Regions from separate parts of the Sporosarcina contaminans genome, predicted to be linked through region 2. Evidence: riboswitches for the same ligand, from Rfam matches in the RefSeq annotation. Region 2 holds a riboswitch; each other region holds the start of a gene.
What was found. A riboswitch is a leader RNA that binds a small molecule or an ion and turns the genes downstream of it on or off. The one in region 2 is predicted to bind thiamine pyrophosphate.
Positions count from the first base shown of each region.

Region 1: it holds a riboswitch for thiamine pyrophosphate, as region 2 does, so the genes downstream of both, ACFQ38_RS09055 (3-oxoacyl-ACP reductase) here and thiT (energy-coupled thiamine transporter ThiT) in region 2, are expected to answer to the same signal.
Region 3: it holds a riboswitch for thiamine pyrophosphate, as region 2 does, so the genes downstream of both, tenA (thiaminase II) here and thiT (energy-coupled thiamine transporter ThiT) in region 2, are expected to answer to the same signal.
Region 4: it holds a riboswitch for thiamine pyrophosphate, as region 2 does, so the genes downstream of both, ACFQ38_RS14725 (YkoF family thiamine/hydroxymethylpyrimidine-binding protein) here and thiT (energy-coupled thiamine transporter ThiT) in region 2, are expected to answer to the same signal.

Region 1 is NZ_JBHTLT010000042.1:63,249-72,082, forward strand. Features, by position in the region: gene ACFQ38_RS09035 (GNAT family N-acetyltransferase) at 1-15, shown strand, start outside; gene ACFQ38_RS09040 (LTA synthase family protein) at 183-2,138, opposite strand; gene ACFQ38_RS09045 (hypothetical protein) at 2,384-3,181, shown strand; gene ACFQ38_RS09050 (LLM class flavin-dependent oxidoreductase) at 3,357-4,664, opposite strand; gene ACFQ38_RS09055 (3-oxoacyl-ACP reductase) at 4,683-5,435, opposite strand; TPP riboswitch at 5,572-5,672, opposite strand; gene ACFQ38_RS09060 (topoisomerase) at 6,199-6,600, opposite strand; gene ACFQ38_RS09065 (hypothetical protein) at 6,772-6,915, opposite strand; gene ACFQ38_RS09070 (aminoglycoside phosphotransferase family protein) at 7,457-8,389, opposite strand.
Region 2 is NZ_JBHTLT010000040.1:242-5,858, forward strand. Features, by position in the region: gene ACFQ38_RS08540 (GNAT family N-acetyltransferase) at 1-452, opposite strand, end outside; gene ACFQ38_RS08545 (M3 family oligoendopeptidase) at 460-2,262, opposite strand; gene ACFQ38_RS08550 (tryptophan-rich sensory protein) at 2,424-3,155, shown strand; gene thiT (energy-coupled thiamine transporter ThiT) at 3,261-3,818, opposite strand; TPP riboswitch at 3,902-4,002, opposite strand; gene ACFQ38_RS08560 (DUF4870 domain-containing protein) at 4,189-4,530, shown strand; gene map (type I methionyl aminopeptidase) at 4,722-5,471, shown strand.
Region 3 is NZ_JBHTLT010000039.1:85,645-94,478, forward strand. Features, by position in the region: gene ACFQ38_RS08480 (protein adenylyltransferase SelO) at 1-624, shown strand, start outside; gene thiW (energy coupling factor transporter S component ThiW) at 749-1,243, opposite strand; gene thiE (thiamine phosphate synthase) at 1,240-1,899, opposite strand; gene thiD (bifunctional hydroxymethylpyrimidine kinase/phosphomethylpyrimidine kinase) at 1,886-2,725, opposite strand; gene thiM (hydroxyethylthiazole kinase) at 2,722-3,528, opposite strand; gene tenA (thiaminase II) at 3,528-4,211, opposite strand; TPP riboswitch at 4,311-4,418, opposite strand; gene ACFQ38_RS08510 (aldo/keto reductase) at 4,629-5,471, opposite strand; gene ACFQ38_RS08515 (hypothetical protein) at 5,656-6,123, opposite strand; gene ACFQ38_RS08520 (GbsR/MarR family transcriptional regulator) at 6,296-6,844, opposite strand; gene ACFQ38_RS08525 (quaternary amine ABC transporter ATP-binding protein) at 7,246-8,532, shown strand; gene ACFQ38_RS08530 (ABC transporter permease) at 8,529-8,834, shown strand, end outside.
Region 4 is NZ_JBHTLT010000121.1:12,216-21,049, reverse strand. Features, by position in the region: gene ACFQ38_RS14750 (hypothetical protein) at 1-458, opposite strand, end outside; gene ACFQ38_RS14745 (diguanylate cyclase domain-containing protein) at 455-1,396, opposite strand; gene ACFQ38_RS14740 (energy-coupling factor transporter transmembrane component T family protein) at 1,901-2,656, opposite strand; gene ACFQ38_RS14735 (ABC transporter ATP-binding protein) at 2,637-4,079, opposite strand; gene ACFQ38_RS14730 (ECF transporter S component) at 4,000-4,581, opposite strand; gene ACFQ38_RS14725 (YkoF family thiamine/hydroxymethylpyrimidine-binding protein) at 4,583-5,164, opposite strand; TPP riboswitch at 5,318-5,422, opposite strand; gene ACFQ38_RS14720 (vWA domain-containing protein) at 5,703-7,094, opposite strand; gene ACFQ38_RS14715 (NUDIX hydrolase) at 7,354-7,596, opposite strand; gene ACFQ38_RS14710 (hypothetical protein) at 7,603-7,704, opposite strand; gene ACFQ38_RS14705 (SDR family oxidoreductase) at 8,159-8,834, opposite strand, start outside.

The DNA of each region.
Region 1 (8,834 bases), on a different contig from region 2:
GATTATTTTGATTAAGGATAAAGCCCACGAATGGAACGAACATTAGTGATCGCTATCCTCTTGCGGATCTATTTCGACAGCGCGGACATTACCGCTGCCTTGTTCATGTAACTGATTTGCTGGCATAAAAAGAAGCACGCCCTCCCCATTCAGAGAGAACATGCTTCTTTTGTTACTTTTTATCATTCGCTTAATTCTACATTTGCATCTTTTGTGTAGTTATACTGAGATGGATCGACAGGGGTGTATCCTTTTGGCGTATAAAACCTCAATAAGTCGCCATTTACGACTTTATCAGAAAGCCCCAATTTCTCATCCACTTCTTTTTTCATTTCTTCAGCGCGCTCCAAGTGTCGATCGTCGAGCGGCAAGCCTGTTTGACTATCATAGAACTTCTCGTTGATGGAATCAATTGTCGGACTGACGAAATCACCGTTTCTGAATGGCACAATTTCATTATGCTCTTCCGAGAATAAATCGGAACCAAATTGAATAAAGTCTTTCGTATCAATTCCAAGCAAATGCAATAACGTCGGAAGAAGGTCTGTCTGGCCGCCATACGTATGGTTGATGCCGCCTTTCATTCCGGGGACATGTATGAATAATGGGACGCGTTGCAAGTTCGCACTTTCATAAGGTGTAATGTCTTTCCCTATGATTTTGCTCATTGCTTTTTTATGGTTGTCTGAAATACCATAATGGTCACCATACAGCACAATGACTGAGTTATCATATAAACCCATTTCTTTTAATCGAGTGAAGACTGTTTGAATCGTCTCGTCCGTATAACGCGCCGTTTGGAAATAATCATCCACACTAGCGTCTCCAGTCTCTGCTTTATCAATTGTCACTAGGTCTTGATTCATCGCATACGGATAGTGGTTTGCAACCGTAATGAATTTCGCATAGAAAGGCTGCGGCAATGAAGCTAGCATGCTTTCAGATTGCTCATAGAACGGTTTGTCCAACAGTCCGTATTCGGCCATGTCGATCGGGTCACTCGTATCATAATAATTTGCATCGAAGAAATGATCGTACCCAAACGCTTTGTAGATCGTATTCCGATTCCAGAAGCTGCCGTTATTGCCGTGGAAGACAGCGGATGTATATCCGTGATCCTTTAAAATGCTTGGCGCAGCTTGGTACGTATTTTGCGCTTTCGTAATAAAAGCAGATCCTTGCGGCAGACCGAAAATGGAGTTCTCCAACATGAATTCCGCATCGGACGTTTTGCCTTGGCCTGTTTGGTGGAAGAAGTTATCGAAATACGCTGTATTCTCATCTTTTGTTAATGAATTTAAAAACGGTGTCACTTCTTCCCCGTTCAATTTGTAGTTGATGAGGAAGCTTTGGAATGATTCTAAATGCAAATAGATGACATTCATTCCTTTTGCGATCCCAAAATACTCTTTGTTCGGTTCAGCGTAAGTAGATTGTGTAGAGTTGATTACTTCTGTAATGTCACTACTATCTGCAAGCGCCCGCTGTGATGAGGCCGCTGCTGTTTCCACCGAGTCATAAATCGAGTAATTGTACATCCCTAAATATTTCACAATATAATTCCGATCAAAGCCGCGCGTCAATAGCTGCGGACGGCTCGATTCGGCAAGCCCTAAGTTGACCAACGAAAGGACTAAGGCCCCTACAAGTATCGGGGCTGCTTTTTTAAACCCAATTCGATTTGTCTCTTTTCGTACCTTGCGTGAAAATCGAAGGTACAACATGACGATTACGTCCACAAAGAACAAAATATCATAAGGCTCTAACAAGGAAAGGACACTGCCGCCTAAATCTCCAAAATTTTGCGTTTGGAAAAGGGTAGGCAATGTAATAAAATCACTAAAAAATCGATAATAGACGATATTCGCATATAAAAGAATCGACATGAGCGTGTAAATCATAACAAGGGCAGTATATTTTCTCGTACCTTTAAACAGAAAAGAAATTCCTAAAAACAGCAATGCTGAACCGAGTGGATTGATCAGTAATAGGAATTGTTGAAGTGGTCCTTCTACCCCTAAATCAAATTGTGTAGCCTGAGCAATATATGTTTTCACCCATATCATCAAGACAGCGACTGCATAGATTCCTAAAAAGTTGTGGAAAAGAAAATCTTTCACATTCCGTTGTTTTCTCATGTAATTCACCAACCTTTTACTTCTTAATTCTCTTTATATCTACGGAAAATGTTATTTTAAAATAACTTTAACTCTACGGCTAAAATATAATACTCCTCTTTATCCATTTCGTCAAGTTCGTAGGTTTCAAGGTAAGGCAAATCAAGAGGTATTCATAGTCTTTTAGAACTATTTCAAATTTCTCTTTCTCCAGAGTATCCTTTTTGACCCCTCCCTTCTATATAGAGGGCAAAGGGGGAATGAGCATGACACACTATCTGAAAGAATACGCACGATTTCAAACAATTGAGGAAATGGACGTTGCAGCTGAACAGCATGTGATGATCCACTATGATGAAATGACGAATTCAGATCGCCAAGTTTTAGACGTCATTCGCCGCTACTCCGTTAAATATGGGGCTGCTCATTTGAAACACGGAACGATCGAGGAAGCGATTGGAAAATCCAATGTAACAGTAAGACGGGCAATCCGCAAACTCGTCAACCTACGCATCATCGAGAAAATCCATTACATCCGACCGGTCATGAGCGGGCTTGGCGCCAACATTTACAGCATTTTACCTTTCGATGACCAGGGGAAAATGAACGACCGTGACCATGACGACAAACCGTATGAGAACGAGGAAAAAGAGCAGCTTCCGGCAGACGAAGCTACTCTTTCTAAATCTTTATTAAAATCTAAAGATCTTAACTACACGTCTCCTACGGAATCGTCAAAGTACTCCACAAGTCTATTTAGTCGAATGAAAGACTTGCTTGCCGCAACGATCGGAGACACAAAAATGGCCCGTGAATTCTACGGAATTCATAGGGCCCTATCTGGAAGCATGTTGAAGTTTGATATTTACAAAGACGATCTCCACGTATTCGAAGACCTTGCGTATCGTGCTTTAATGATTACTGTGATGGCTACGAAGAAGAAAGCTATCCGTAATTTGCCGGGGTATTACAAAGGCGTTTTGGACAAGTTAGTTGATGAAACGTATTTCAAAGATATGTTTATGCTTTTTGATAAGCCGGTGGAAGGGTTTTATTGTCCGTGAGTTTTTCGCGATGAAAAAACTGTACGCAATTCGATTCACTATCGTCCAGCTTTCTTATCCACTAAATGATTGATATATTTCGTTAAGGGATTGATCATATTGATAGCACAACGTTGCACGGTGCTGATTTTAAAGGTTAGCAGTATAGAATCACTTGCCATTTACTAATCTTTTACTAGGCTAGTCCCAAATGTTCACGCAACGTGTGGCCTTCATATTTGTTTTTGAAAAGACCTCTCTTTTGCAGCTCGGGTACTATAAATTCAACAAAGTCCTCTAAGCTACCGGGCAATGTGGGAGGCATAAGATTAAAACCATCGGCTACCCCTGCTTCAAACCAAAGCTCCATCTGATCGACAATCTCTTCAGGCGTGCCGATGAGTGTGAAATGTCCTCCTCCAGCATTTAGATACCCCAATAGCTCCCTTACTGTTGGGTTTGTATCCTGAAGTATTTCTAATATCGTCTCATATCGGCCGACCGGTCCAGTAAATTCCTCCACAGGCGGCAATGGTGGAACCTTTTCATCAAGTGCCCAATTGGAGCAGTCTTGTCGAACAAAAATGCTCAGCTGTTTTAAAGCCGTTTCAATAGGTAATTGTTCGTCTAATGCCGCTTTCTTAGCGAAAGCCTCTTCACGACTCTTACCGACATAAGTTACTAAGCCTGGGAACACTTTAATATGTTTGTCGCTATTCTCGCTTTGTTTCACTTGCTCATTGATTTTTTCTCGAAATCTTTTTGCTTGCTTGAAGTTCCACGACACTGAGTAAACAGCATCGGCATGCTTTGCGGCTAATGCAATACCTTGTTTGGACGCCCCTGCCTGCATTGCGACCGGTTTACCTTGTGGACTTTTCGGCGTAGTGGACGGTCCACGCACCTTAAAATAGGTACCTTCATGATGAAATGGCGATATATTTGAAGGATCGATCAACTTTTTCTCTTCACGTTGATGCAGAAACGCTTTACTGTCCCAGGAAAGAAACAACTGATTCATTAACGTTGCAAATTCATCTGCTTTTTCATAGCGATCATCATGAGATGGTAGCTTATCCATACTATGATTCTGCGCTTCAACATCAGTCATTGAAGTAACAAGATTCCAACCAACACGACCTTTTGTTATATGGTCTAAACTCAAAAGCTGCCGTGAAGCCGTAAATGGATTGGAAAAAGTACTTGAGATCGTTGGAACTAACCCTACATGCTCTGTCACTTGGGATATGGCTGTTAAATTGATCAGTGGATCAAACCAAAACGCCGGCATATCACTGGTTTCTTTGCCTACAAATGATTGATTATCTGCAAAGAATACGACGTCAAGCAAGCCCCTTTCCGCCAACTTAGCCAAGTTCTGATAATAGGTAATATCACCAATCCGTTCAACACTTGAATCAGGCATTAGCCAAGCAGCTTGGTGGTGTCCGCAGCCATACAGCAAAACACCTAAGTTTAAATGTTTTCCTTTCATTTCAGCCATTTTTCACACCCCCATTTGTCAGTTCATTGTTAAACCGCCATCGACGGTAAAATTCTGACCTGTAATGCCGCTTGCATGTTCTGAAGCCAAATAAGCGACCATATTCGCAACGTCTTGAGGTGTGGTGACTTTCTTCAACGGCGTTGAGTTGGCAATTAAATCGAATACTTCCGGCGTTGTAACAGCACTGGCGTTAGTTGTTTTCAATAAGCCCCCTGAAACGACATTCGCCTTTATGCCATACGCCCCTAATTCGGCAGCTATATTACGTGTAAAACCGATTAAACCTGCTTTCGCTGTCGTATATTCATGATAAGGTACGACAGGATTTTGAAATAAATTTGTCCCTATACTAATAATACTTCCATTTTGTCGTTCAATAAATTGAGGGACGACACTTTGAATTACGTTAAATGCCGCTTTTAACGTACCATCTAATTGTCTTTGATAATCATCCCAAGATAATTCTGCGAAAGGTTTCTGCTTGATTGGATCAAATTTAAAATCGATCAATGCATTATTCACCACAACATCAATTTGCCCAAAATAGTCAGTTGCCTCTTCTACCATACGATCCACTTCTGTACGATTGGTGACATCCGCTTGAATGGCAATCGCATGCTCCTTTCCAATCTCGGAAACAATTTTGTCGGCTGCCTCTTTGCTCTTATTGTAATTGACGACTACCCGAAATCCTTGGTTTGCCAATGTCCTTACGATCGTTGCCCCTAACCCTTGACTACTTCCTGTTACCAATACGACTTTACTCATCCCAACCACTCCTGTACGTATATTATTTGAAACGGTAAATGGCAGCTAAAAATAAAAAACGCAACCTTCCAAAAGGAAAGTTGCGTAACACTATGATGACATACCAAAAAGAAGACAGAGTCATCCCTCTTCGTATATCCAAGAGTTTACACTTTCCTACGCTAGTTTCAGCTAGATCAGGTTCAAAGGGTTTGAGTCACTACTCATCTCAGTTAAATAACACCCCTAGTGCATACTATTTAGTTTTTAAGAGTTTTTAGATCATGCGGCCATTTATAGTATTTCTATTAGTCTGTACTTTAAACCATAGCACATTGTATGATCTATTACAACTTGGCCATTTATTTCCTTGGGTCCATAGTCAAAAAATATAAGATCAACTTTGATTGCTTTTTTCAATAAACATGTGGAAGATCAGATTTGCAACTACAAGAATGATATTCAATCCACAAAGAACTGGACATTCACGGAAAGACGATCTATTCATCTACCCGCTTGGGCATTGGCCCACAATCTACTGAAAGTAGCTGGCATCCACGTGCTACTTTCAGTTTTAAAAGGGAATAATACAAGAACAGGTGGGGAAAAACGAATTGTTTTCCTCACCTGTTCTATTTCAGGAACATATTGGACAGCCCCTATTATAATTATTGACTATATCCTTCAAATTAATTATTTATCCAGAAACTTATAGATAAGGATAGACTTACTCTATTACTTGTTCCGGCCAACCGATTTTTTGCTGATAAATCAAAACATCCCGTTAGTATTCCTCAATCTTTATTTTTATTTTCGTTTTTATTTCTTCTTCACTATCTGTTGCTGTTTCTGTTTCAGAAACATTCTTAATAGACTCTTCAACTATTTGCTGAATCAATGTATTATCAATTTTGGCATCCTTTGGAAAACCTACTGAAACTGTTAATTCGTTAATACTCCCACCAACCATTATTGCTAGTGAATCACTTTCAAGTTCCGTCTCCTTTGTAATAGATTCATTTGTTTCATTTTGTAATTCAGATAAGAAATTTGATATTCCATCATCCCCACCGTTTTCTTGGGAAATTACTACTTCTTGCTCGCTTTCTAATACCTCGGTTGTATTACACGCGACTAACAAAATTAAACTAAATAAAATCCCTGCAATGATAGCTTTTTTCCTCACTTCTCAATTCTCCTCTCAAAAATAAAGTGCAAATTTCACAACAATTCTCCATGCATAAGTTTAACGATATCTATTGGAAATAGTTTCAATTTAAACATATTTTTGTTCAGCTAACTGGGCCGTTTGCAGAACGGACGCAAATTGCTTAACCGCAACGGCTTCCCAATATGATTACTGAAATAAACCAATCATCCAAACTGTCAAGTACATAGGAACTGCAACAATTATCGCCCCTGCAACTAAGTAGCTAATTGCCCATATAAAAAACTTTAAAATATCATATATAGCACCTGCTAAGTCATCAACAAATCCCAACTTTAGCCCCCCTCTACCCACAACATATTTGATAATCCCTCTTTAACAGTATTTCCCTTTAGAAAATAATACATAGCCCATTCAGCGATGTTCCACTTTTGCTATCTGGCCGTTTGGTGAATATCATTATATATCTTAGCACAATGAGATCTGATCCAGCGGAAATATTCAGTAATTTTTTTAAATATATACATCGGAATTTGTCGGGGAGGCAGTAATCTCGGAAGGTTTATCTCGAAGAATTTTTACTCCTCAGAGCTGATTGATCTAATAGTTGTCTTTTCTGTTAATTTATAAAAAAAAACGATAAGATGTCTTAGCGTTTTATGTGTGTGTCCTACTTATGCGCAGTTCATTCGAAAACGTCCTGAAACTAAAGGAATGGCAATAGCAAGGGTATGAGACAATTCTCGTTTAATCAAACAATGCACTAAGAACTGGTAAAAAAACAAAATTTTTCTCCTTGGGCTCATGAGGAGTTGAAACATGAATCAAGTTCCACTTTACATTATTAAGGGTAAAGTTTTACAACTAATTAATGTCAATTAAATTTATACTTTGATGAATCGAATACTAAATCTATCAAGCTATCAAAAAGCTTTAGTTGTGAAGGATTATCCCAATCTTCCTCAAACTCAGCCATTAGCCACATTACTTCATCTAAAAATACGTGTTCTATGGATTTTTGCCAATAACTCTTTTCTAAATCAGTTAAACTGACCGATTCTTTATACCCAGACAGGAAAAGTTCCCATTGATTCGGTGTAAATATCTTATCTGGTGCAGTTGATAATTCATTATGAAACAAAAGTAAAACTAACGCTAAATCAAATATTCGAGGAATCCATTTAGCATTATCTGGGTCAATTAAATAAGGTTTCGGAGAATAAATTAAATTATTAGCTTTATAATCGTGTGGTGTTGCGACATTTGGCAACCCAACATTTTTTAGCTCTTCTTGTTGGGTAACGATTTGTAACAGTTTTTCTTTTAATAGAATGCCATCAGTTCTATGATTAACTTTTTTTGCAAACTCTTCGATTGCTTGAACACTTTCTTCAATTTCTTCATTGTTAAAATCATAAACATCATATTCTTCCAACTCATATTTATTATCTTCAAGAGATAGTTGATGTATTTGTCCCAGCAGTTTACCTGCATCAAATATTTGATTATCAGTTCCTCTATAAGTTGTTCCTTCAATAAAAGGATAGACAACATATGTTTCCTCTCCAATATCTTGTGGATTGTCCATTTGAATATCCACAGGGGTGACTACTTTAATACCATTATTCTTTAGATATGTAGTATAATTTACTAATTTTCTTGCTTCCTCTATCGGATTTTGTGTCCTTTTAACAATTAACTCTTTCCCTTTATCAGTTATTCGATATACAGGTGAAAAAGGATAAATACTTTTAGGCTCTTTGTCTATTTGAAAGCCAAACCTTTTTAACACATCAATTCCATTCATATTTATACCTCCAAAAGATAATTCGTTTAAAATTATAAAGTTACAGATGACTACAAAAGCTTTTGATTAAATTCCTTACTAATTCCCTCGTTTTTTCACAAACCTGCTCCGTTTAAGTACATTTCTTCATAACCCCTTATTCCCCTTCATTTTAATATATATTCTAAATATTCATATAAATATTTCTCATTACTACTATATTCCTTCACACATGTCAGTGCGCAATACTTATCGAATCCAATTGTTTCAGGTTCGTTTTTCTTATTTATAGGCAATAACAGACTGCATATGTCATGAACGATGTGCAGTTTTGGTTATATACGAAGTCGTATCCAGACACCAGTCGCGACCAATAGGAAGCTGTTTATGAAAACATCATCGCATTTGGCGGGGAATTCGGCCAAGGTGGATATGCGCCTTCCTTTAAAACGATTGGCTTGATATT
Region 2 (5,617 bases):
CCTGCGTTCTCCAATACTTTTACGGAACCGGTATTTTTAGGAGAAACAAATGCTTCGACACGGTGAAGGGACATCGTTTCGAAAGCAAATTTTGTTACAATCTTCACCGCTTCAGTCGCAATCCCTTTTCCCGTCTCCCTTTCATCTACCGAGTATCCGATAAAACCGCTCGAAAAGGGCAATCTTTTAATGCTATACAATGAAATATGCCCAACTAATCTGCTTGTTTCCGAATCAAATATACCGAAGTTATACTCCCTGCGGTCCCTCATCTGATAGATGGATTCCCTGATTTTATCCCGCTGGACAGAAACGGTATAATAACTCGGTTCATGACGAGGCTCGAATACTGTCCAAAACTCTTTATTGGCGATTAACATCTCCGTGAAAATCGAAGCGTCCTCTTCTGTCAATATTCGTAAATAGATCGTTTCTCCTTCAAGCAGAATCAATACTTGTTCACCCTTCTTTGGAAGCTATTTTCAAAAACTCTTCTACGTCCTTCACACAAAGAGCTACACCTTTCTCCCAAAAATCGACTTTTGTTATATCTTCTCCTAAATGCTTCATAGCCAGGTCTTCGACAGACATAACTGCAGTATCGCGCAATAAAGATAGATACTTCTGTTCGAAGTTTTCTCCTTCGGCCAATGCTTTCGCATAAATGCTCAGCGAGAACAAATATCCAAATGTATACGGGAAGTTATAGAACGGTGTGTTCGTAATATAGAAATGCAGCTTAGATGCCCAGAAATGAGGATGGACAGTATTAAGCGCACCCCCATAAGCTTCTCTTTGCGCTTCCTCCATTAATTCATTCAAACGTGCTGCAGGAACAACTCCATGTTTTCGTTCCTCATAAAACCTTGTTTCAAATAGGAAACGCGCATGGATATTCATGAAAAATGCGACGCTGCGCTGAACTTTATCTTCTAAAAGCGCAACTTTCTCCTCATTCGTCTCCGCTGCTTTCACCGCAGCATCCGCTACAATCATTTCGGCAAATGTGGATGCAGTTTCTGCGACGCCCATAGCATATTGCCGATTCATATAATGTACAGGACGCAGCGCGTATGAATGAAATGCATGGCCTAATTCATGGGCTAAAGTTGCAACGTTCGACATAGAACCACTATATGTCATAAAGATTCTGGACTGCTCCGATTTTGGCATACCCGTACAAAAACCGCCTGGACGTTTGTTCGGACGATCCTCGGCTTCAATCCAACTTTCATTGAAAGCTTTGCGTGAGAAAGCTTCTAACTCCGGACCGAATTTGCCGAATTGTTCTAAAATGAATTCAGCGCCTTCCTCATATTCCATCGTCTTCGTAGAAGCAGTCACGGGTGCATCCAAATCATACCAGTCAATCTTTTCCTTGCCTACCATCTTGGCTTTTGCACTTAAATAAGATACAAATGGTTCTTTGTTGGCACTAATTGCACTCCACATCGCATCCAACGTTTCTTGGCTCATGCGATTTCTCATTAGAGGCTCTTGAAGGACGGAATCCCAGCCTCTCTTATCATAAACGGCTAGCCTGAATCCTGCCAAGTGATTTAAAGCAGAAGCGAAAAAGTCTTCTTTCGATTTCCATGCCTCTGTAAGTTTTTCGAATGCTTCTTTCCGGATTTCTTCATTTTTATTTGATGAAAGATTATTTGCCTGTCCTACTGATAATGACTTCTCTTCCCCGTTAACAGTCATTTGAATTTCAATATCTCCGACAAGCTGATCATATAATTGTCCCCATCCTTGATAACCATCAACACTTAAAGCGGTAATCAAGCTTTCTTCTTCTTCGGAAAGCTTCATTTGCACTTCTTCTCGCCATTCATTCAAAATGAATGTAAACTGTGAAAGTTCATCCGTTTCAAGTAACGATTGCCAAACCTCTGCATCGGTTTTTGCAAGTGTTTGCTTGAATCTTAGTTGAATGTTTGCAAACTTCGCAGATAAAGCTCCCATTTCCCCTTGCAGGATCAATGCCTTTTTATCTTTTGTATTTGCAGCTAAAAAACAGCCGATAACTGCTCCTGCTTCTCGTAAATTAATGGCAGTGTCTTTTATCGCTTCTATTAGCTCAAAAACCTTTTTTCCGTCATCCGCGGAAACAGGTGTATGGAACTTCGCAACTTTCTCTTCAACGATATTGATCTCCTCTTTTGAAGCATCCAAATGTGCCCGAAGTTCTTGTGATTCACTACCCCCTGCAAAAAAAACATCTAAATCCCATACTTGTGAATAACCCACTTTCGTCATAACAAATCCCCCTACTCTTTTTTAAAATTTTCGTTAACTACGAATATTATTATAACACGAATCTTCGGTGTTCGAAATAATGGTTTTTGTGACGTAAATTTCATACTTTCTTTCGCACCAAGAGCATTTCATAGGTATACTGTTCAAAGGGAGGATTTATTATGTCAAGAATTATCATGATGACTCTTTCACTTTTAGTGCTAATCATTTTACATGTCATCGCGACTTTTTTCTCTTTGAACGGTCAAACAACTAGTGAAATCGCAAATAGGCTGCCATTACTTTTTATTCCAGCAAATTATGTCTTTTTATTATGGATAGTAATATACGCAATGTTATTTGTTTGGATTCCTTCGTTTGCAAAAGAACAAAAATTTATAAATTTACGGATGTACGGCTTCTTCACTGCTATTGCACTATCGATCGTATGGATTTTCTGTTGGCACTATGGCTACCTGTCTTTAAGCATCGCCGCTAAAATCCTGTTACTATGCATTTTGTTTTCAGTGTATTTTAGCTATCATAAGACGGATAACCGTATATCAGGCAGGATGCCATATAGTTTGCTAATTGGATGGAATTTTCTTACTCTCATTTCAACAGTAAGCTATTACTTACTGCTGCATGATTGGTCTGGTTTCGGTTTAAGTGCTCCATTATGGACTGTCATCTATTTAACGATTTCTACAGCATTTGCCCTTCATTTTATGTTTCATTACCACGATTTTATGATGAACTTCGTGTTCATTTGGACATTTATCGGCATTGCATTTAAAAACGGAACTGATGAACTTTTTGTAACAGCTGCAGCATTATTTTTAACAGCGGTTCTCATAGCATTTATGATCTTCAGAGAAAATCATTCAAAAAAACGGGCTGTCCTTTCAAAATGAAAGAACAGTCCGTTTTATTTCCATTCTGTTTTCTACTTATCGGGACGAAGGTTTATTTCATCAAATAAGGGATTGAACTCTATAAATTTTCCGAAGTATAGTTGTTTACGTACGTTCAATTAATCTTGGAGCAGTCGTGAATAAAAGCACCGCTACAATCGCACAGAGCAATATGGACGGAACCATATACGAAGCGTTGTAAACAAGCGAATATAACCAAACAGGCTGGTCTCCTGCATATTCTGCGAAGAAAATCATGCCTCCTATGAAATGAATCAAAAAGCGTAACGATCCGCCTACAACGGTGCCAACAACAATTGCCATCCCCATTGTTTTCTTATCGTTCGATTTTTTACCGTTTAATAACCAACCGATTGTAATGGCTGCTACACCAACCAATGTGTAGGCAGCAAAATAATCAAGAGCCGCCTGGTAAACATTTAGCACAAAAGCTCCTGAGACAAGCTGCAGCAGTCCGGAAAGGAAGCCCGTTAACATCCCTCCGCCAATTCCCCAACGGTAGGCCATGACGATAATCGGAAGCATTGATAACGTGATCGATCCTCCTTGCGGCAACTTGAACAATACTAACAAGTCCAAAACAAAAGATAATGCACCTAAAATAGCAACCTCTAACAAAAATTGAAGACGTTTACGATCCAACTAGTTCTCCTCCTTCTTTGGAATAGGAGGGATATAAGGAAACAAAAAACGACACCCCGGATAGAACCGAGACATCGTAGTATGCCAGTTTCCATCCACATCCCTACGCAAGCATGAACTTACAGGTTCGAAGGGTCAGGACGCATTGTCCACTCTCAGCCAAAAGGCTCCCCTTGTGGTCTTGTAATTCAATTATCGATACTATTGTATATGGAATAATTATTAGAAGCAATAGGTGGCAAGTTTTTTAATTGAAAAATACGTATCATATTGTTTTATTGGACAAACATCCTATGAAAATTATTCGTTTTGGATAGTCTATAGGATGGGAATTGATAAATAAGTGGACTGTGAACGAGGAGGTTCTTATATGCCAAATAGTAAAATATTGTCTGCTCTCTGTTATTTCAGTGTTTTTTTCTCTCCCTTGCTTTTACCGGTCATCGTCTACTTTGTTACGGATGATTATGAAGTAAAAACGCATGCGAAGCGATCTCTTATTTCCCACCTATGTCCCGTTATCGTTATGGTGGCAGGCTTCTTGCTCTTTTCGTTTTCGATTGTCTCTTTCGAAAATAGACTGATGGGCATGATGACAGGTGATATTAATTTTTGGAGTTTTACGCCTTTCCTATTTATGCTCATTTATGGAGTGCTATTTTTAGCGATCATCATTTGGAATGTCTATCAAGGCGTTAAAGTATTGAAGTGATAAATAGGAGTCTAAAACGAGCAATGCATACACATCATACATCGGAAAAAAATATGATATAGTATAGAAAGCTGAACAAAACGCAGGTTATAGTAGGTCATCCTCGATCATCGGAAGGCTTGACGCAAAACGGCTTTCTGCCTTAAAGGAAGACCGATGCGTGATTGAAAAAAAGAAGGGACCAGTACAAAATGATTGTAAAGAATAATGAAGAGATTGAAGCGTTAAAAAAAATCGGCAAAATTGTAGCTGAAATTCGTGAAGCGTTAAAAGAGGCTGCAGTTCCTGGCATTACGACAAAAGAGTTAGATGAATTAGGCGGGCGACTATTCAAAGAACACGGTGCAGTCTCGGCTCCAATCGATCAATACGATTTTCCCGGCTATACGTGCATTAGCGTGAACCATGAAGTCGCACACGGCATTCCAGGTTCCAAAACGTTAAAAGACGGAGACCTTGTCAACATAGATGTTTCAGGGTCATTTGGAGGTTACTTTGCAGATACAGGCGTTTCATTTGTAGTCGGAACACCAGATGAAAGGAAACAAAAGCTGTGCGATGTGGCACAAAGCGCTTTCGACCGGGCAATGACAAAAGTGAAAGCCGGATCAAGCTTAAACCAAATTGGCAAAGCTGTTGAACGTGAAGCAAAAGACAATGGATTAAAAGTAATTAAAAACTTGACTGGCCACGGGATTGGAACTTCGTTACATGAAGAGCCTCAGCATGTCCTCAATTATTACGATGCTTGGGATAAAACATTAATGAAAGAAGGAATGGTTTTAGCAGTGGAGCCGTTCATTTCAGAGAAAGCTGAGCACATTATCGAATTGGGAGACGGCTGGACATTCGTAACGCCTGACAAATCACTCGTTGCACAAGTTGAACATACTATCATCGTTACAAAAGACGAACCGATCATTTTAACTCAGTTGGATTAAGCAAAGGAGGAGCCATTTACGGCTCCTCCTCAGACTGTAGACAAAGTATCTTTTTACTTTGTCTACAGTCTTTTAAAGGTTTTTAGTTATGGGATAAGTGTTTGCCCAGCTTGGCTTGAAAGCGCTTGCCAGACAAGGCGCGAAGT
Region 3 (8,834 bases), on a different contig from region 2:
TCAATTGACAGGGAAGGACGGTATGCTTACGGCAATCAGCCGGGCATTACGGAATGGAATTTGTCTCGTTTTGCTGAAACGCTGCTACCATTATTGCATGAGGATACAGACGAGGCGGTCAATATTGCACAGGAAGCAATTTCCGGGTTTGCTGAACGTTTTCATAGGTATTGGATGGCCGGAATGCGAAGCAAGATAGGCATTTTCAATGAAGAGAAAGAGGATATGCTCCTTGTGAAAAAACTACTGCGCATTATGCAAGACCAGAAAGCGGATTATACGAATACGTTTAGAGCGTTCACTTTAAATAAAGCCGAGAATCTTCCTTTCTTTGATCACCCTGAATTTCAGCAATGGCTTAAGGAATGGAAAGACAGGCTTTCTCGACAAACCGAAACAGAAGAGGAAGCCTATCAATTAATGAAAGAAAGCAACCCTGCAATCATTCCACGCAACCATCGTGTTGAAGAAGCACTTGAATCTGCGGTTGAAAACGGTGACCTTCGTGCGATGGAGAGACTGTTGGCAGCATTATCGGACCCTTATTCGTATTCGGAGAAGCAGGAAGTATATATTGCGCCGTCTAATTCAACTGATCCCTACCAAACGTATTGTGGAACATAAGTGCTCGCGTGAGACACGATACCGTATAAAAAAGAAGCAGGCAGCCAATCATTCTTCGTTTAATTGGCTACCTGCTGTATTTTACCAAGAAACATATGCTTCATACAGGCAACTAGGCAAAAACTTAGTAACTTTGTATTCTTTTCACTGCAGGCATACGTTGGAGCCGTAATGCAACGACGACGCCGATTGCCGCTCCGCTGATGCTTGAAACGAGGAAAGGCGGCATGAAGAAAAATGCAGTGACGGTCGTTCCCATTAAAATAGCAGCGTAAGGAACTGCGAAAAGGGATGCAATAATTCCTGTTCCGATAATTTCTCCTAATGCTGCAAGCAATGCCTTGCCCGATTGTTTATAGAGCAAACCTGCAAGCGCTGCTCCGATCATGCCTCCCGGGAAAGCGAGCAAGGAGCCAGTGCCTGTTAAAACGCGCACAAGTCCAGTCATAAAAGCGATAATGACGGCAGGCAAGGGTCCTAACAGTATGGCGGCGATCACATTGACAGCATGCTGAATCGGATAGGCGCGTGCGATGCCTGCCGGAAAGGAGACGAAAATGGAACCTGCAATAGCAATTGCCGTAAAGGCGGTCATAAGAACAAGCTTCCGTGTTGTCATTGCAAAGCACTTCTCTTAACTGCCCATTGGTTTGCCGTATGTTTTAGCTGTTTTGCTGCTATTTCGGGGTTCTCCGCGGAAGCAATCGAAGAAATGATGGAAATCCCGTGAGCTCCAGCTTTAAAAACCGGTTCGGCATTAGTTGCCGTAATGCCGCCGATTCCTACGATTGGCAACTCAGGAAAAAGAGTACTGACTTTTTCAATTAAAACAGTTCCAGCAACAGGCTTTGCATCGTCTTTCGATACTGTTTCGTAGACTGGTCCGATACCTACATAATTTGCCCCGGCCGCAATAGCCGCTTTTGCCTCATCCACTGAATGGACGGAAACTCCTACTATTTTATCTGCCCCAATCTTTTCTCGAACGAATGCCGCATCTGTGTCATCTTGTCCGACATGAACCCCATCAGCACCGATTTCAATCGATAGGTCAACGTCATCGTTGACAATGAACGGAACACCGTATTGCTTACATAGTCTTTGGCAGCTTTGGGCAAATGCTTTCTTTTCCGTTCGAGCAAGTGCATTCGGTCCTTTTTCACGAAACTGAAAACAAGTGATGCCGCCTTTCAAAGCGTCCTCCAAAACGGATAACGGGTCTGTAGCATTTATAGAACCCATAATGAAATAAAGCTTGTAGTCAACGTTTTTCAATCAACTCCACATCCTTCCGTGCCCTATTGCCTCGTAATCTGTAGGCAGCATGGTTTGTAGGTCCATGCCCGTTGCCAATGGACAAACCATCTTCAATTGCAGCATGGATAAAATGTTTGGCTGTTATGACTGCTTCCGTCATTGGTGCTCCTTTCGCAAGCTCCGCTGTAATGGCAGCGGCGAATGTGCATCCCGTTCCATGAGTGTCTTTCGTTTGGATCCGTTTGCTTTTCATAATAAAGCGCTCGCCGTCCGCTGATACGAATAAATCCTCTGCGAAAGGTGTATCTTCCCGATGGCCTCCTTTTAGCAGGACAGCTCCTGCACCCATTTCCAATAATCGCTTCGCAGCTATCTCCATATGTGATAATGAAGTGATCGGCATTTCTGCTAACACTTCTGCTTCGGGAATATTTGGCGTAAGAAGAGCGGCCATTGGAATTAACCGTTCCTTTAAAGCGACAATTGCGGCTTGCTGGAGAAGAGAGGCACCTCCTTTTGCAATCATGACTGGATCAATGACGAAAGGAAATGTAGGATATCGACTTAACGTATCGCTGATCGCTTCGATAATTTCAGCGGAAAACAGCATGCCTGTTTTTGCTGCTCCGATCGTAAAGTCATCCAATATTGCTTCAAGCTGAGCAATGACAATACTTGTGTCAATGGGCTGTACCGCATGTACCCCTAATGTATTTTGAGCTGTGACAGCAGTCAATGCTGAAGTTCCAAACGTTCCAAGTTCTTGGAACGTTTTCAAGTCGGCTTGAATGCCTGCACCGCCGCCACTATCTGAACCTGCAATTGTTAGAGCGATGGAAGTCATTCCTTAACCCCCTCTTCGATAAAAAATTGTCCACCATCGATTGCTTCATCATCTATGCCGCCTAAAGCGTTTAAGAAATGAACAGCGAAATCTCCAGGCCCGGCTGCATGTTCTGCCGCAACTTCGCCAGCTTTTTTGTAAAAGGCGAGACTATATGCTACAGCATCGATAGGAGTGTGTACATTAACCGCAAGGAAGGCGGCTGTAACAGCGCTCAACAGACAACCCATTCCTGTAATGTGGGTCATTATAGGGTGCCCTCCAGAAACTCGTATGAGTTTGTCACCATCTGTTACAATGTCAGTTTCTCCAGTAATGGCAACGAGGCAGCGATGACGATTGGCAACGTCCATTGCAGCAGCGGCAATATTGGCAGATCCGTTTCCGGCATCGACCCCCTTCGCTGTCCATTCCACTCCCGCGATGGCGGCAATTTCTCCCGCATTCCCTCGAATGAGCGCAATATCTAATTCGTCTAATAGACGTGTCACCGTTCTTTTGCGAAAAGCAGTTGCCCCTGCCCCGACAGGATCTAATACGACAGGGCGACCATACGTATTCGCACTTCCGCCAGCGGCAATCATCGACTCGACCGTGTTGGCATTCAACGTTCCGATATTAAGTAATGTGCTTGAAGATAGGGCAGAAACCTCTGCTGCCTCTTCTATCGAATCGGCCATTATTGGGGAAGCACCCAATGCCAGCAGTCCGTTTGCTTGGAAATTTGCTACGACAATATTTGTAATGCAATGGATCAGCGGACTTTGGTTGCGCAATTCATGCAGCAAAGAAGATGGAGCCATTATGCATGCGCCTCCATTCCTTCAATCTCCCACTGTTGCTTCGTCCATGCCATTTCCCAAAACTGCAATTCGTAGTGAGTGCTTTTCATAAAATGTGCTTTCAATTGTTCACGTTTTTGATCTGATAGATGTTCCGTCAAGTTGTTCAAACGATCGATCTGTTCAAGGGTTGCTTTTTCGAACCATTCAGAGCCGTATGTGGCAATCCATTTGTCATAGATCGGATGATTTGGTTTAGCATTTTTCAGCCGTTCTCCAATTTCATAATAAAGCCAATAGCAAGGTAACAATGCGGATAAAGTCGCTGCCAAGTCGCCTTCCATTGCAGCTCGATATAAATGTGATGTATAGGCATATGCGGTCGGCGCAGGTTTAAAGTTTTCGAGATCTTTATTTGTAATGTCCAATAGTTCGAAGAAACCTTCATGCAATGAAATTTCTGAACCGCAAGTACGATCAGCATGTTGTGCAAACCTTTGTACAGTCAACATATCTGTCGCTTGCACTGCAGCCATGGCATGCACTTTTGCAAAGTGCTTTAAGTAATACGAGTCTTGCAGTACATAGTATTTGAATACATCCTCAGGCAATGTACCGTTAGCAAGCGCGGTAATAAATGGATGATGAAAACTAGCCTCCCAAACGTTGTTGCATTCTTTCCGTACCTCTTCACAAAATGTCATCCCAACCACTCCTTATCCGTTTTAGAAAACCAAAAAAGCCGCTTCACTCAACGTATTGTTGAAGAAGCGGCTCGCATATCGGCGTAAGATAACCTTTAGAAGACGTGCGATCCACTTCCCTACGCTGGTATGAGCCAGATCAGGTTCTAAGGGTCCGCATATCGATACACGTCTCAGTCTTTCACAAAGACTCCCCCAGTGGTTAACTTTTTTCAGTTTTCAACTACACTATAGCACAGAATAATAGATTGGCAAGTCACATACAGTCTTGGCTGAATAAATTATGGATTGCCTCATAACTAAGTCGAATAATTCACAATTAAAAAGCTAAGAAAAGTTTTCTTCATCTTTCCGAAGACAGTTGAAAAAGCAAATGAGAACCAAAAAGTTCTCATTCGCTTATCTTAAGTATTTAAATTAAAAATCAAAGTTATCCGGATCTGGACCGCAACGGAGGTTTTGATTCAAGTTATCGATTTTTTCCATTTCTTCGTTGGATAGTTCAAAATCAAAAACATCGCTGTTTGATTTGATTCGCTCTTCTTTAATGGATTTCGGAATTGTCACAACGCCATTTTGCAGGTCCCAGCGGATGATAACTTGTGCAGTCGTTTTATTATGGCGATCTGCGATTTCCGATAGCACAGGGTGATCCAAAAGTTTGCCTTGCATAAGCGGTGACCAAGCTTCAAGCTGGATTCCTTGTTCTTTACAGAAAGCGTGAAGTTCTTTTTGCGTCAAATTCGGATGGTATTCAACTTGGTCGACCATCGGTTTGATTTCTGCGTCTTTCATCAGATCTTCAAGGTGGTGAATATGGAAATTGCTGACGCCGATGGCTCTTACTTTTCCGTCATTGTAAAGCTTTTCAAGCGCTCGCCAAGCGTCTTTGTATTTTCCTTCAACTGGCCAATGGATCAAATACAAGTCCAAATAATCCAAGCCAAGCTTTTGTAGGCTTGCTTCATAGGCCGCGAGTGTGGATTCGTATCCTAAGTCGGAATTCCAAACTTTTGAAGTGACAAATAAATCTTCTCGTTTAAGCCCAGTTGCTTCAAGACCTTCTCGAATCCCTTGGCCAACGCCTTTTTCATTTTGATAAACTGCAGCTGTATCAATGCTGCGGTATCCATTTACGATAGCATCCTTAACGGCATTGACAGCTTCAGCACCGTCTTCAACTTTGAAAACACCTAATCCGAGCCAAGGCATTTCTACACCATTGTGTAAAGTCGTTGTATCTTGTAGCTTTTTGACCATTATGATGACCTCCATTTTTGATTGATGATATACGTATTTACTATATCACGTCTTATTTAATTTGCCTTTTATGGGAGCTTTCTCTGCATTGAAGGAGCGTTCGTTTTTATAGCTGATAAGAGGGGCAGATTGATTAAATGGGCTGCAAGTGAGATTGAATGGGAAATATGTACGAGCTAAGTCGTTATTTCAGATCAGCATAGAACAGATGAACGCGCAGTAGAAAGGCTGTGGAAGAATCGGCTTCATACTCAATAATCAAGGATTGTCTTGGGGATATATGTATAAAATGGAACCCTGTGTCGAAAAAAGCGGTGAATGCTTCTAACAAGTCTGTTCTTTTTCCGTTGTTCGCTTCGAATAAAAGTTGAATCACCCGAACTTTTTCACCATTTTTAATCGGTGCAGCACCTTTCCCTTCCAGAAACTGCAGCCATTGAGAGGAAATAGACCCATTTGTGGCACAGGGAGTCACTTCGGTGAATAAAGATGATAATAAATTATAATCCCGATTTGTTACCTCGCTTTTCTTTATTCGAAACCAATAGCCGTCACTGTTATTTTCAAAAATGTATTCATCTGAAGGTGAGTCTTCTGGTAAACAGTCAAAGAATTGAATTGATGGAAAAAGGGCTGATAGATTGCTGTTCATGTTGAAATGACGCTCCTCTCTTGGTTAGAGATTCTTTATTATCATTTAAACATAGAGAGTTTTGTGAAGAAAGCGTAAATTGATGGTCGCGAGTAAGCTTGACGGTTATTTGACGTGCGACCGACCTCAACAAAAAAACACGCCAATTGATGACGTGTTCATTTTCTATCGGTTATTCGTTTTTAGATTCATCTTTTCGTGGGACGAGATCAAAAATCTCATGATCCTCAAATGCATCGACTAAGCGGTCGAGCCATTCGTAGTAATCGCGAATATAAATGAGCTTTTCAATGTCGATAGCAATTTCTTCTTTCAGTTCATCGTCTATAGTAGGGTCCTGTTCCAATCTCTGTAGCTCGTTTAAAGACTTTCTAATTGCCGCTGAATAGAGTGAAATGGAACGGCGCCATTTAATAGAAAACAAATCGATGAAGTTTTGATACCAATCGTCCCTCACTTGATATAAATCTTTGCGGACACCGCGTATCCAGGCGCGTTCTACTAATTTCAAATCAGTCAGCGCTCTAACAGAAGTGCTCATACTCGTTTTGCTCATTCCAAGTTCCTCTGTCATATCATCCAAAGTGAGCGGTCTATTATGAAAGAACATCGTCCCGTACTGTCTGCCAGCTGAAGGGGTCAGGCCGTATAGGTGCATATTTTGCGCGATGGTTTCGATGATTCGCTCGCGAGCCTTATCAAGTTTTTCTTTACCGTCCATAGAAGGTTCCCTCCACTACTTTCTTCAAATTAACTTCATTCAGCGGACGTCTTCATCTTAGCGGCAGAATCAAAGATGGTCAATGATTTATTGGAATGAAACCCCGGCTGAATTAAGTATGGGCCCCGGTGTTTACCGGTCACTTGCCTAAGCGTATTATACCCATTTTCATATTGCAATGAAATTTATCGATTTGTACGGTTTTTTCTGTACAAACAATTTATTTTGTAAAAACGGTTGTATTACAATCTCATTACGTTATACTAATAAACGTAGGTTTTAGTACCCTATTAAAAAGATCCTACTTGATTTGGTTAGGAATTGGGCAAATTGAGTGAGCAAAGAAAAGTGTAAGGATGTGAATTTACAGGTTAGGGTTAAGAAAATGAAGGAGTGTACACATGGAGGATCATAATCCTAAGATTAAAATTGAAGTGAAGAATACAAGTAAGATTTTTGGTAAACATAGCAAACGTGCGGCTCAGTTGCTAAAGGAAGGCAAGACAAAGCAGGAAATTTTGAAGGCGACTGGCGCTACAGTCGGGGTAAAAGATGCAAATTTCGAAGTGTATGATGGTGAAATTTTTGTCATTATGGGGCTTTCAGGAAGTGGGAAGTCGACATTAGTCCGCATGTTGAATCGGTTGATTGACCCAACGACGGGCTCAATCCGCTTAGATGGCGAAGATATTGTAACGATGAATAAGGAGCAGCTTCGTGAAGTGAGACGGAAAAAGATCGGTATGGTATTCCAAAACTTTGCCCTTTTCCCGCATAAGACAATCTTGGAGAATACCGAATACGGTCTTGAAATCCAAGGGATTGCGAAGGCGGAACGTCAAGAGAAGGCACGCGAGTCATTGAGATTAGTCGGCCTTGCAGGTTACGAAGACCAATATCCCGGCCAATTAAGCGGAGGCATGCAACAACGTGTTGGGTTAGCAAGAGCGCTTGCGAACGGGCCCGATATTTTATTGATGGATGAGGCATTTAGTGCGCTCGATCCATTGATTAGAAAAGATATGCAAGATGAATTGTTGCAATTGCATCATGATATGGGGAAAACGATTATATTTATTACCCATGATTTAGATGAAGCGTTGCGAATCGGGGATCGAATCGCACTGATGAAAGATGGCGACATTGTCCAAATCGGAACGCCGGAAGAGATTTTAATGAGTCCTTCCAACGAGTATGTAGAACGATTTGTAGAAGATGTCGATTTGTCGAAAGTGCTAACGGCAGGCCATATCGTGAAAAAAGCAGACACTGTACAGCTTGACCGTGGACCTCGGGTAGCATTACGCCTCATGAAGAGATTGCGGATTTCTTCTATTTATGTTGTAGACAAAGGAAACCGGTTATTAGGTGCCGTAACTGCACAAGATGCATCGGCTGCTGCAGAATCAGGGAAGTCATTGGAAGAAGTTCTTACTTTGGACATTCCGAAGACATCCGCAGATACGGTTTTAACTGATTTGTTTGATGTAGTGTCGACGACGGCAATTCCTGTTGCAGTTGTCGATGAGAGAGATCGTTTGATGGGAATCATTATCCGTGGCGCATTGATTGGTGCTTTATCAGGCGATGGACAATTTATTAATAATGGTGAACAACTTGATGACACCGCTTCCGTTCCGGGAATTGATGTTGTGGAATTGGAAGAAAGCGGGGTGAGTGCACAATGAATGAATTGCTACCACGTTTACCGTTTGCTGATTGGATTGACACGGGAATTGATTGGCTAGTCAGCAGCTTCGGCTCAGTGTTCGATGGCATTTCAGGATTTTTGAAAGGAACTGTTGAAGGTTCTGTTGAGTTGTTGGATATGGTACCATCCATTGTGCTTGCCGTGCTTTTTGCATTGTTGGCATGGCTTATTTCATCGCGCAAAATAGCACTCTTTACACTGATCGGGTTGTTGTTCATAGATTATTTGGGGTACTGGCATCCAATGCTGCAAATGTTGGCTCTCGTCATTACTTCAGTC
Region 4 (8,834 bases), on a different contig from region 2:
AAACTTTCCGCCATTTTTCTCGCCATTTTTGTATAGGAGCGATTGTTCCATTTTTCTCCTGCTTCATAAAAGGCATTCATTATACGAAAGTCATCGATAGATGCATTCGCAGGTGCTTTCATTGTCCCTTTCAGTTCCCAAGCGACTAAATAATCAGATGTTAGAAAGTATTTTTTCAGTACTTTTGCTTGCTTATTGAATTGCTCGGAATCTTCCTTTGCTAGCAGGTAATCCATCCATAACCCAACCGTTTCAGACAGGTAAATCTCTGATTGGTCTGTAATATTTGTTCGAATCCGGCCATCATCGGCAATCAAATGTTGCTGTATAAAACTCTCTGTCGGTAACGGATCTTTCGCTTGGACGACTTCCTGTTTCTTAAACACATAAAGCTTCAAGAGTATGAGCGTTACAATGCCCACCACAATTATTCCAACGATTGCATTTCTGCCTTTCATTTGTTGCGTCCTCTCTTTTGTTGAAGGATCTCATTGCCAAAAATTTTATAAGGCAAACGGCGATCCAATTTAGCCTCAAACATTGCTGTATCCGCATATTCAATTAATCTTTTCGGATGTATGCTATGGTCTGGGAAAATACTAATTCCAATACTGACACTGGCTTCAAAGTAAATTGATTCCAATGTGAATGGGCCATCAAACACTTCAATAATTTCTGCTATATTGGATTCAATATGATCGATTTCTTCGATCAAGAAGATAAACTCATCTCCACCCACGTGAAAAATCCGGTTGCTTAATGTAGTCAGCTTTTGCAGGCGATCGGCGATCTCTTTTAAAAACCAATCCCCAACCGAATGGCCAAAAGTATCATTAATTAATTTAAATTGATTAATATCCATGAATAAAACTGCAAATCGGTTATCCGTCCGAATTGCCCGTTCCGATAGAGCATCGAGCTCCTGTTGAAGCATTCTTCGATTTGGCAATCCCGTAATTTCATGGCAAGTTGCTAATTGTTGCCAATGTTCTAAGCTGCCTTTCTCAGAAATCTCTAGTAGCAGACATACGACTTCATTTTGGTGTTCATGCTCGTTACGTACAATCGGCACGAATAAGCAAGTAAACCAATTGGAAACGCTGTTCTTTGAAACTAAACATAATTCACCCTTCCACCGTTCCCCATTCATTGCAATATCTATGGCGTTTTGTATAAAAGCGGTTGATTGTCGCTTATCTTGAAATGATTTGAAATCTCGCATATATAATTCAGAAGAAGACGCAAATCTCTCTTGGAAACGCTCATTTGCTTTTATTATTTTTCCTTCGAAATCCAAGATAGTCAGCATAAAAACGTCTTCTAATAATTCATAAACACTTTCGCTTAAACTTGAAAAATCAACCGTTAGCGCATTGCCGCTATGTTTTTGGTGCATTTTTCATATCCTCCCACTCGCTTCAATCCTTTTAAAGCATATAGGGGCACTCTTACCATTCGCTTACTCAACACTTATCAAACACTTAACAATTTGTTACCTTTTTCCCACACACAGAAAGCAACTAAAAACACATACTTTTTCCTCTATTTGCTAATTAGTGCAATTTTCAAGGTTACTCGACTATCCCGCTTAACTTTTTGATAGTAGTCAGTAAAAAGTCTGTGTTGGTTTTTCAGTAGGAAATTATGTCGCCCTCCATTCCGATAAGAGCTCTCATGGCTTCAGTCATAGATAGAGTTTGAGATTCACACACAAAAAAAGCCTTAAAAATTTACTTAACGCAAAATTTTTAAGGCTTTTTATTCTTATTAGAGTGGTTTTGATCCTATTTAGCTATCCAGACGAGGATGTCGCAAAGAACACTGTTTTTCCATAACAACAGTTCAACCTATTCCTTCACATAATGATGCAAAAGTACATGTGCTTAGCGGATAATCTCCTTTATTTATCCCAAAGCGTGAACATACATCCTATCAATAGAATTGTGATGAAAAGTGAACACATCATCCAATCCTTCCTGCTGACAACAACTACCTTATAAAAAGACTTTCTCTTTTCACCTGTGAATCCTCTTGCCTCCATAGCGAAAGCAGCTCTTTCCGCTTTACGTACTGCACCTGCAAGCAGTGGCAATAGCACCCTACGCAGATTGAATAGCCTTCGGATAACATTTTTCTCTACATTGGCCCCTCGTAACCTATGCGCTTGCTGTATTTGGATGAATTCATCCTTCATGACTGGCAAAAATTGATAACCGACTAATATGCTGTAAGCGATTTTCGGCGACAGCTTCATTTGTTGCATCAAGCTCATAATGAAAGTTGTAGGATTCGTTGTCAATGCGAATAGTAAAGACAATCCTGCGAATGCCAATACTCGGAAACTGAGTGATAGCGCATGATTGAATTGGCTTTCTGTAATATCTACATTCCAAACCGACCAAAGGACTTCTCCTGTACGCTCCTCCGCAAATACAATCGTCGTCCAAAAATAGCCGAAAGCCATGATGGCAAACGGAACCATAAAGAGCATCCATCGTTTCCAACTAATTGTACTAAAAAACGCTTGGAGCATTATAACGCCTGCAAAGCAAACAAGAGGAGTCCACGGATTGAAAAAGAATGCCATCGCCAACATGCATATTGTAATCGAAATGAACTTTATGGAAGGGTTCATATTATGCAAGGCTGACTTCACGTTGGCTCCCTCCTATCGGCTGAAGCAAATGGTGTTCAGACAGCAGTTGATGATCGTTCCAAACGGTCTCCGCATTGTACTTCCCTGTCAGCTTTCCATCTTTCATTAATAAAACGGAGTCGGCTATTCTATACGCAAATTCCATATCATGTGTGACGATTAAAAAAGTCGTGCCGCCAACTGCCCGCCCATCGATTAGGCGGTACAATTCTTCCAAAGCTGCCGTATCTTGGCCGGATGTCGGTTCATCCATTACAATCACTTCCCTGCCATCACAAAGCATCGAAGCAATGGCAACCCGCCTTTTTTGTCCATGGCTGACCGCAAACGGATGGGCGTTTGCAACTTCAGCTAAATGCAAACGTTCGATCAGTTCATTTACCGCTTCTCCACCGCCATATGCAATTTCCTCACGGACCGTTTTCGTTAGGAATAAAAACTCCGGCGATTGCGGAACATACCCGACTGAGTTTGGCTGCACTTTTCCTTCCGTCTTTATGATACCGCAAAGTGCCTTCAGCATCGTCGATTTCCCGCTGCCATTCGGCCCTGCCAACACAGCCACTTCACCACGGTTTAACGTAAAGGAAGAGGAATGTAGAAAGGTATCTGTTCGCAGACCATTCACAATAAGTGAAGGGATATTCTGCTTACTGCTTTTCCTTTTTTCGATAGTAGCTGCAGTCGGCATTTTCTTAAGTGGAATTTGCCTTTCAAAAAAGCCATCCCATAATTCAAGCCGATGTTCAATTGCGACGATCGTCAAGGATAACCTTCTTTGCAGGCGGTCCAACCAACGTATGAACTGTTTTGCCGTATACGGATCCAAATGGGAAGTCGGCTCATCCAATAAAAGGATTTCCGGTTTCATTATTAAAGCGCAAGCTACGGCAATCTGTTGTTTTTGTCCTCCGGATAGATTGTGTATGACTGCATGTCTGAATGCTGTCAACTTAGTTAGCGCAAGCACTTCAGCTATCCGATCATCCATTTCCTCTCTATGGACATTCAAATTTTCCAATGTGAAGGAAAGCTCTTCTTCAACCGTTTGCATGCAAAACTGAGCATCTGGATCTTGGAATACAGTCGCAATTCGATGATTCACCTCACCCGGTTTGTAAGCTTCGCTATCTTTCCCGAACAGCGTAATCGTTCCCTTTACAATGCCATCGCAATTATAAGGATATAGCCGATTGATCAAATAGAGAAGCGAGGACTTTCCACAACCGCTGGGACCAGTGAAGACGACCCGCTCCCCTTGCTTGATTGAAAATGAAAGATCTTTCAACACCCACTTGTCATCTTCCGGAAATCGAAAATGTACCGCATCAAACCGAATCACTTCAGGCACGCGCATCACCTTTTTCAGAACGGGCAATTGCATATCCACGTAGAGACCCAGTCGCAAGTAATCCGTCTGCAATCGCTTTTCCTCCAACTCCAGCAATTACTGCACCGCTTACAATTCGTAAGCCAAACATGAGCAGTACATACCCGGTGCTAAACACTGAAAAGCCACCTAAGAAATAGCCGTAAACGAAACTAAATATTGCAGATCCTGCGCCAGCCAACATGAGCACCCAAAGGTCGAAGCGTTTGTATCTCGTCACGGCAAAAGCTGCCTCTGCACCTAAGCCTTGTATAACCCCGGACAAGATAAGTCTTGGTCCGACTGCATTTCCTAACAACACCTCAATAGCTGCCGCAATCGTCTCGGAAATGACTGCCGCTCCAGGCTTGCGGATAATGTACATACAAATAATCGAGACGATAAACCAAATGCCAAATATCCATTCATAAGCAATCGGCCCAATGAAGCCCGCCCATATATTGCCCGCATGAAGAAACAACAAATAGACAATCCCAAATACGACCGAAAACAAAGACATTAATACGACTTCTTTCAACTTCCACGATTTCAACATGTTATCGTCCTCCATGCGAAGGGCTATTCATGCTCATCGATACCGTCATAACAAGATGTTTATACTCTTCGGAGCGAGCATTTGAAAAAGCTTCTTCATAGAAATTGAAAACATCATGAATATCTCCGTGAATGCCGCTTGCATAATGCATTGATTCATTGAAGACACCATGCTCTTTAGCACGATCTACTTCGCGATAAATCATATCCATATACGAAGGATTGTTCATTGGATACAATGCGAATTGCGACGAGACATATTGCCTCGTATGATCGTTGTTCAGCACTGCATCTCCCATATCCAAATAGACATCTCCTGCGCTATCACCCGGGCAGCCTGCAGAAAAGGTTCCAGATAACGCAATATGTTTTCCAGTTTTTGCCGCGTTCAATGCGATTGCCTTGGCGACATTGAATACATGGACCTGTTTTCCGCGAATAACCGTAGAAACATCGTCTGTATGCATCCAAACAGCTGATGTATCCGTTTCTTCCAGTGCCCCTTTAATAATTGCTACAAAATCATCTGCCATCGGATGAAGCGAAAAGCGAAATCCGACAATTGGACTGAATCCACATTCCATTTTGTGACCCCCTATATTTTTTTCATAAAAAAGAGACTACATCCGAGAAGATGTAGCCACTTGTCCATTCATGATGAGTCTTTCATTCAGCAAACATACAAATGCATTCGTCCTGTCAATAACGAAATGCCATCCGCTGAATAAAGATCTTATAGGAAAGTCACTACACTTCCCCACGCAGGCATTATCCTGATCGGGTCATAAGGGATCGGAGCAACAGCTCACATCTCAGCCAAAATGGCACCCCTAGTGCAGAAACGGTATGTAGTTCAATTCTATGATGCCACCAGTATAGTCGAAGAGATTATGTTTGTAAATAGATTCATATGACTCCCTACTTTTATATAGACAAAGTATCTTTTCGCTTTGTCTTCAGTCATTATAGGGTCTGTAGGAAATAGATAGAAGTTTCTTCAGCTTGGCTTGAGAACGCTTGCCAAGGAAGACAACCTAAGCCTGCTGGCCCAAACGTAGTAGCGAGCGTTTGTCAACAAGCTGAGCCTTTGATTTAATTTAAATTCAAAGGCTCTTACGATTTCTATTCATCACGCCCGATTTTTTTATCCCTATACTGCTGCTCCTTTTCCATTCCTTCTTTGAAGTACTCGTTAAATTGCTCCCTCTCTTCTTGATGAGTATCAAGCCACGCCTTATTTCCCTCCATTACACCGTATCTCCATTTTTCAAAAACATAACTTGTAACTGCGTATTCTAAATGCCATAAATCTTCCCCGTGTTTTTTTAACAAAAACTCCTGCGCAACAAGCATTCGTTCCTTCTCACGTTCACTTTTCTCTTTAATCCTCTTGCCTAGTTCACTTGCCCATTCCCTTTTCTCTTTTCCAATCGCTGTCGTTTGTGAAGTTCCTTCCTTTCTCCATTCCATCCAACGGTTTTGTAATTCTTCGTACTGCTCCCTCATATACGCTTTCAAATCGCGCTCTGAGTTCACATACGTAAAGTCTCCATTTCCTGCATCCGCTACTTCTTTCAACAGTTTTTGCCCTTCGTTGTCGACGTCAAATCCGATAATATTAACGACTGTTTCAATGTCCGCAGCGACTAAATCCTTTGCTGCCTGGACAGGGTCGCCATCACAAGTTTCGATGCCGTCACTGACAACATATACGACAACATGGTCGGTATTTTCGGGAATGTCCTCCGTTACCGTCTCAAGCGCAAGCCCGATCGGTGTCCATCCCGATGCTTGGAATGAATTCAAAGACTGCTTGAACTTTGCGCTATCAAAATGACCTTGGAACAAGTTTTCTGAGCTACTGCACGACAATTGTTTGTCTGCCACCGTTCCAGTCCCTTTATGGCCGTATACCCTTAACGAAATTGTCGCTCCTTCAGGCACTTGTTTAGCGAACTCATAAACAGCTTCTTTCGCTGCTTCCATCCGTGTTTTATTGCCAACTGCCGCTCTCATGCTTCCGCTCGCATCGATTAGAATGGCATAATGCGCTGTTCGCAATTCAGGTGAATCAATTTTATCATCAGGGCGTTCAATATTTACTTCAACAGTTGAATCAAAATGAATAAGCTGATCGACTTCTTCGTGATAGTCTTCAGACAATAAATAAACAAGTTCTTTTAAAAATTCCTCTTCCGTTAAATCATTCGGCAGCTGATCCAAATAATCAATTACTCTATTCTTATCGTAATGTTCTCCACTATATATACCAGGTTTACGCAACATTTCCTGCTCCACTTCTGTTAGTGCTCGTGGAGCATCAATCTCATAAAAATCATCCTCCAATCTACCATTGTCTTCCTCAATCTCTTCATTCTCAGCAGCTTCTACAGTTTCAACTTGCTGCTCTTCTTCACCCGCGCCATTGTCATTTGTCACTTCCGGATTTTCTTTTGCAGAGCATGCTGTCAATAATAGAAGGGATAACAGCGATGCGTACAAAATACTTCTCAAGTCGCCAACTCCTCACAAATTATATTGTATTTTATATTAGTACAGAGTATTCAGAAGTCAAAGGGTCGGAAAGTCTAATAGTAAATGAGAGAGAATTTAAATATGTATTTTTGAGAGAAAGCAGAAGAAGTCTTCAAGGCAAATTATTAACTTACCTATGAGTGCAAGCGATGCAAAAGAAGAAGAAATTGTATAAGCGTTAGAAGGAATACGATTTTAGTGAGAACCACCCTCAAGCGAAGGTGGTTCTTCCTTTATATTAAACTTTCCTACTTGGCAATAATTGAAATTCCGGATGTGTTTTGTACTCCATATACTCCACAGCCCCATCAAAATCGAAGAATGACTGTATTCTACTTCGAATTGCCGGCGATGTGATTATATCAAGAACATTTTCATTTGGCACCCAACGGACATCCGATGTTTCTTCAGAGGTGCACAATTCACCGCCGATCGGCTTACATGCAAAATCGAACATCACCTTTGTCGGTACATCCGTCATGCTATCCTACCATTTATGGATCCCTGTATTTGAGTAAACGCCAATGAGGTGTTCCACTTCAACGTCCATCCTACTCTCTTCCTTCACTTCACGAATTACACCATCCATCAAGTTTTCTCCTACTTCAACTTGTCCACCTGGAAAAACCCCATCTTTCATGCTCGGTTTTCACTACTAATAAATTGCCTTCCAAATCTTCTACAAGGCCCCCACAAGCAATAATATGCGTCGGCATTTTCATATCCCATTCCCCTTATCAATCGATCATACCAATCCCACAACATTCCGCAAATCAATTCCCCTTTGAAAATAGGCAGTTTATGCGCAATTCCAAAGGTGTTATGCGTTCTGTAGGCAAGTTATGCGTTTTTTAATTGGAATATGAGTTGTGGACTTGTCGATATGCGCCAAATTGATAAGTTTATGCGTTGTTGTATGATTTTATGCGTGTTTGAAGTAGATTTTCATGGACGTTTCGGAAGTGGTAAGTTTATGAATCAATCAAAAAGAGCTTCCATAGTTGGACGCGCAACTTCGGGAAGCTATTTTTAGGTAATGGAATTTATGAAGTAATAAATTCCCCGCCATTCACATGGATCGTCTGCCCCGTGACAAATCGGGAATCATCTGAGGCAAGATAAACATATGCAGGGGCTAATTCAAATGGCTGCCCTTGGCGGTTCATCGGGTTGCCGGCTTGCGTAACAACATCTGCCGAGAAGCTTGCAGGGATTAATGGCGTCCAAATGCGCCCTGGCGCAACGGCGTTCACTCGTATTCCCTTGCTTACTAAGCTGTTCGAGAGTGCTCGTGTAAATCCGACAATTGCAGCTTTCGTCGCCGTGTAATCGATCAGCTGTTCATTGCCATCGTACGCCACAACGGATGCTGTATTAATAATGGCGCTTCCTGCTTTTAAATGAGGCAGCGCTGCTCTCGTCGTATAAAAATGCGAGTACACATTCACTTTAAACGTGTCGTCAAACTGTTCATCGGTAATATCCAATAAGCTTAACTGCTGGAATTGAATGCCTACATGATTGCAAAGCACATCCAATCCGCCAAATTCCTTCACTGTCTTTTCAACAATATGAATGCAATGCTGTTTGTTCCGTACGTCTCCCGGAAGCAATAAGCAACGCTGCCCTAACTCCTCAATTCTTCCCTTCGTCCGGCTCGCATCCTCATGTTCATCGAGGTAAGCAATTGCAACATTTGCTCCTTCCTTCGCGAATGCG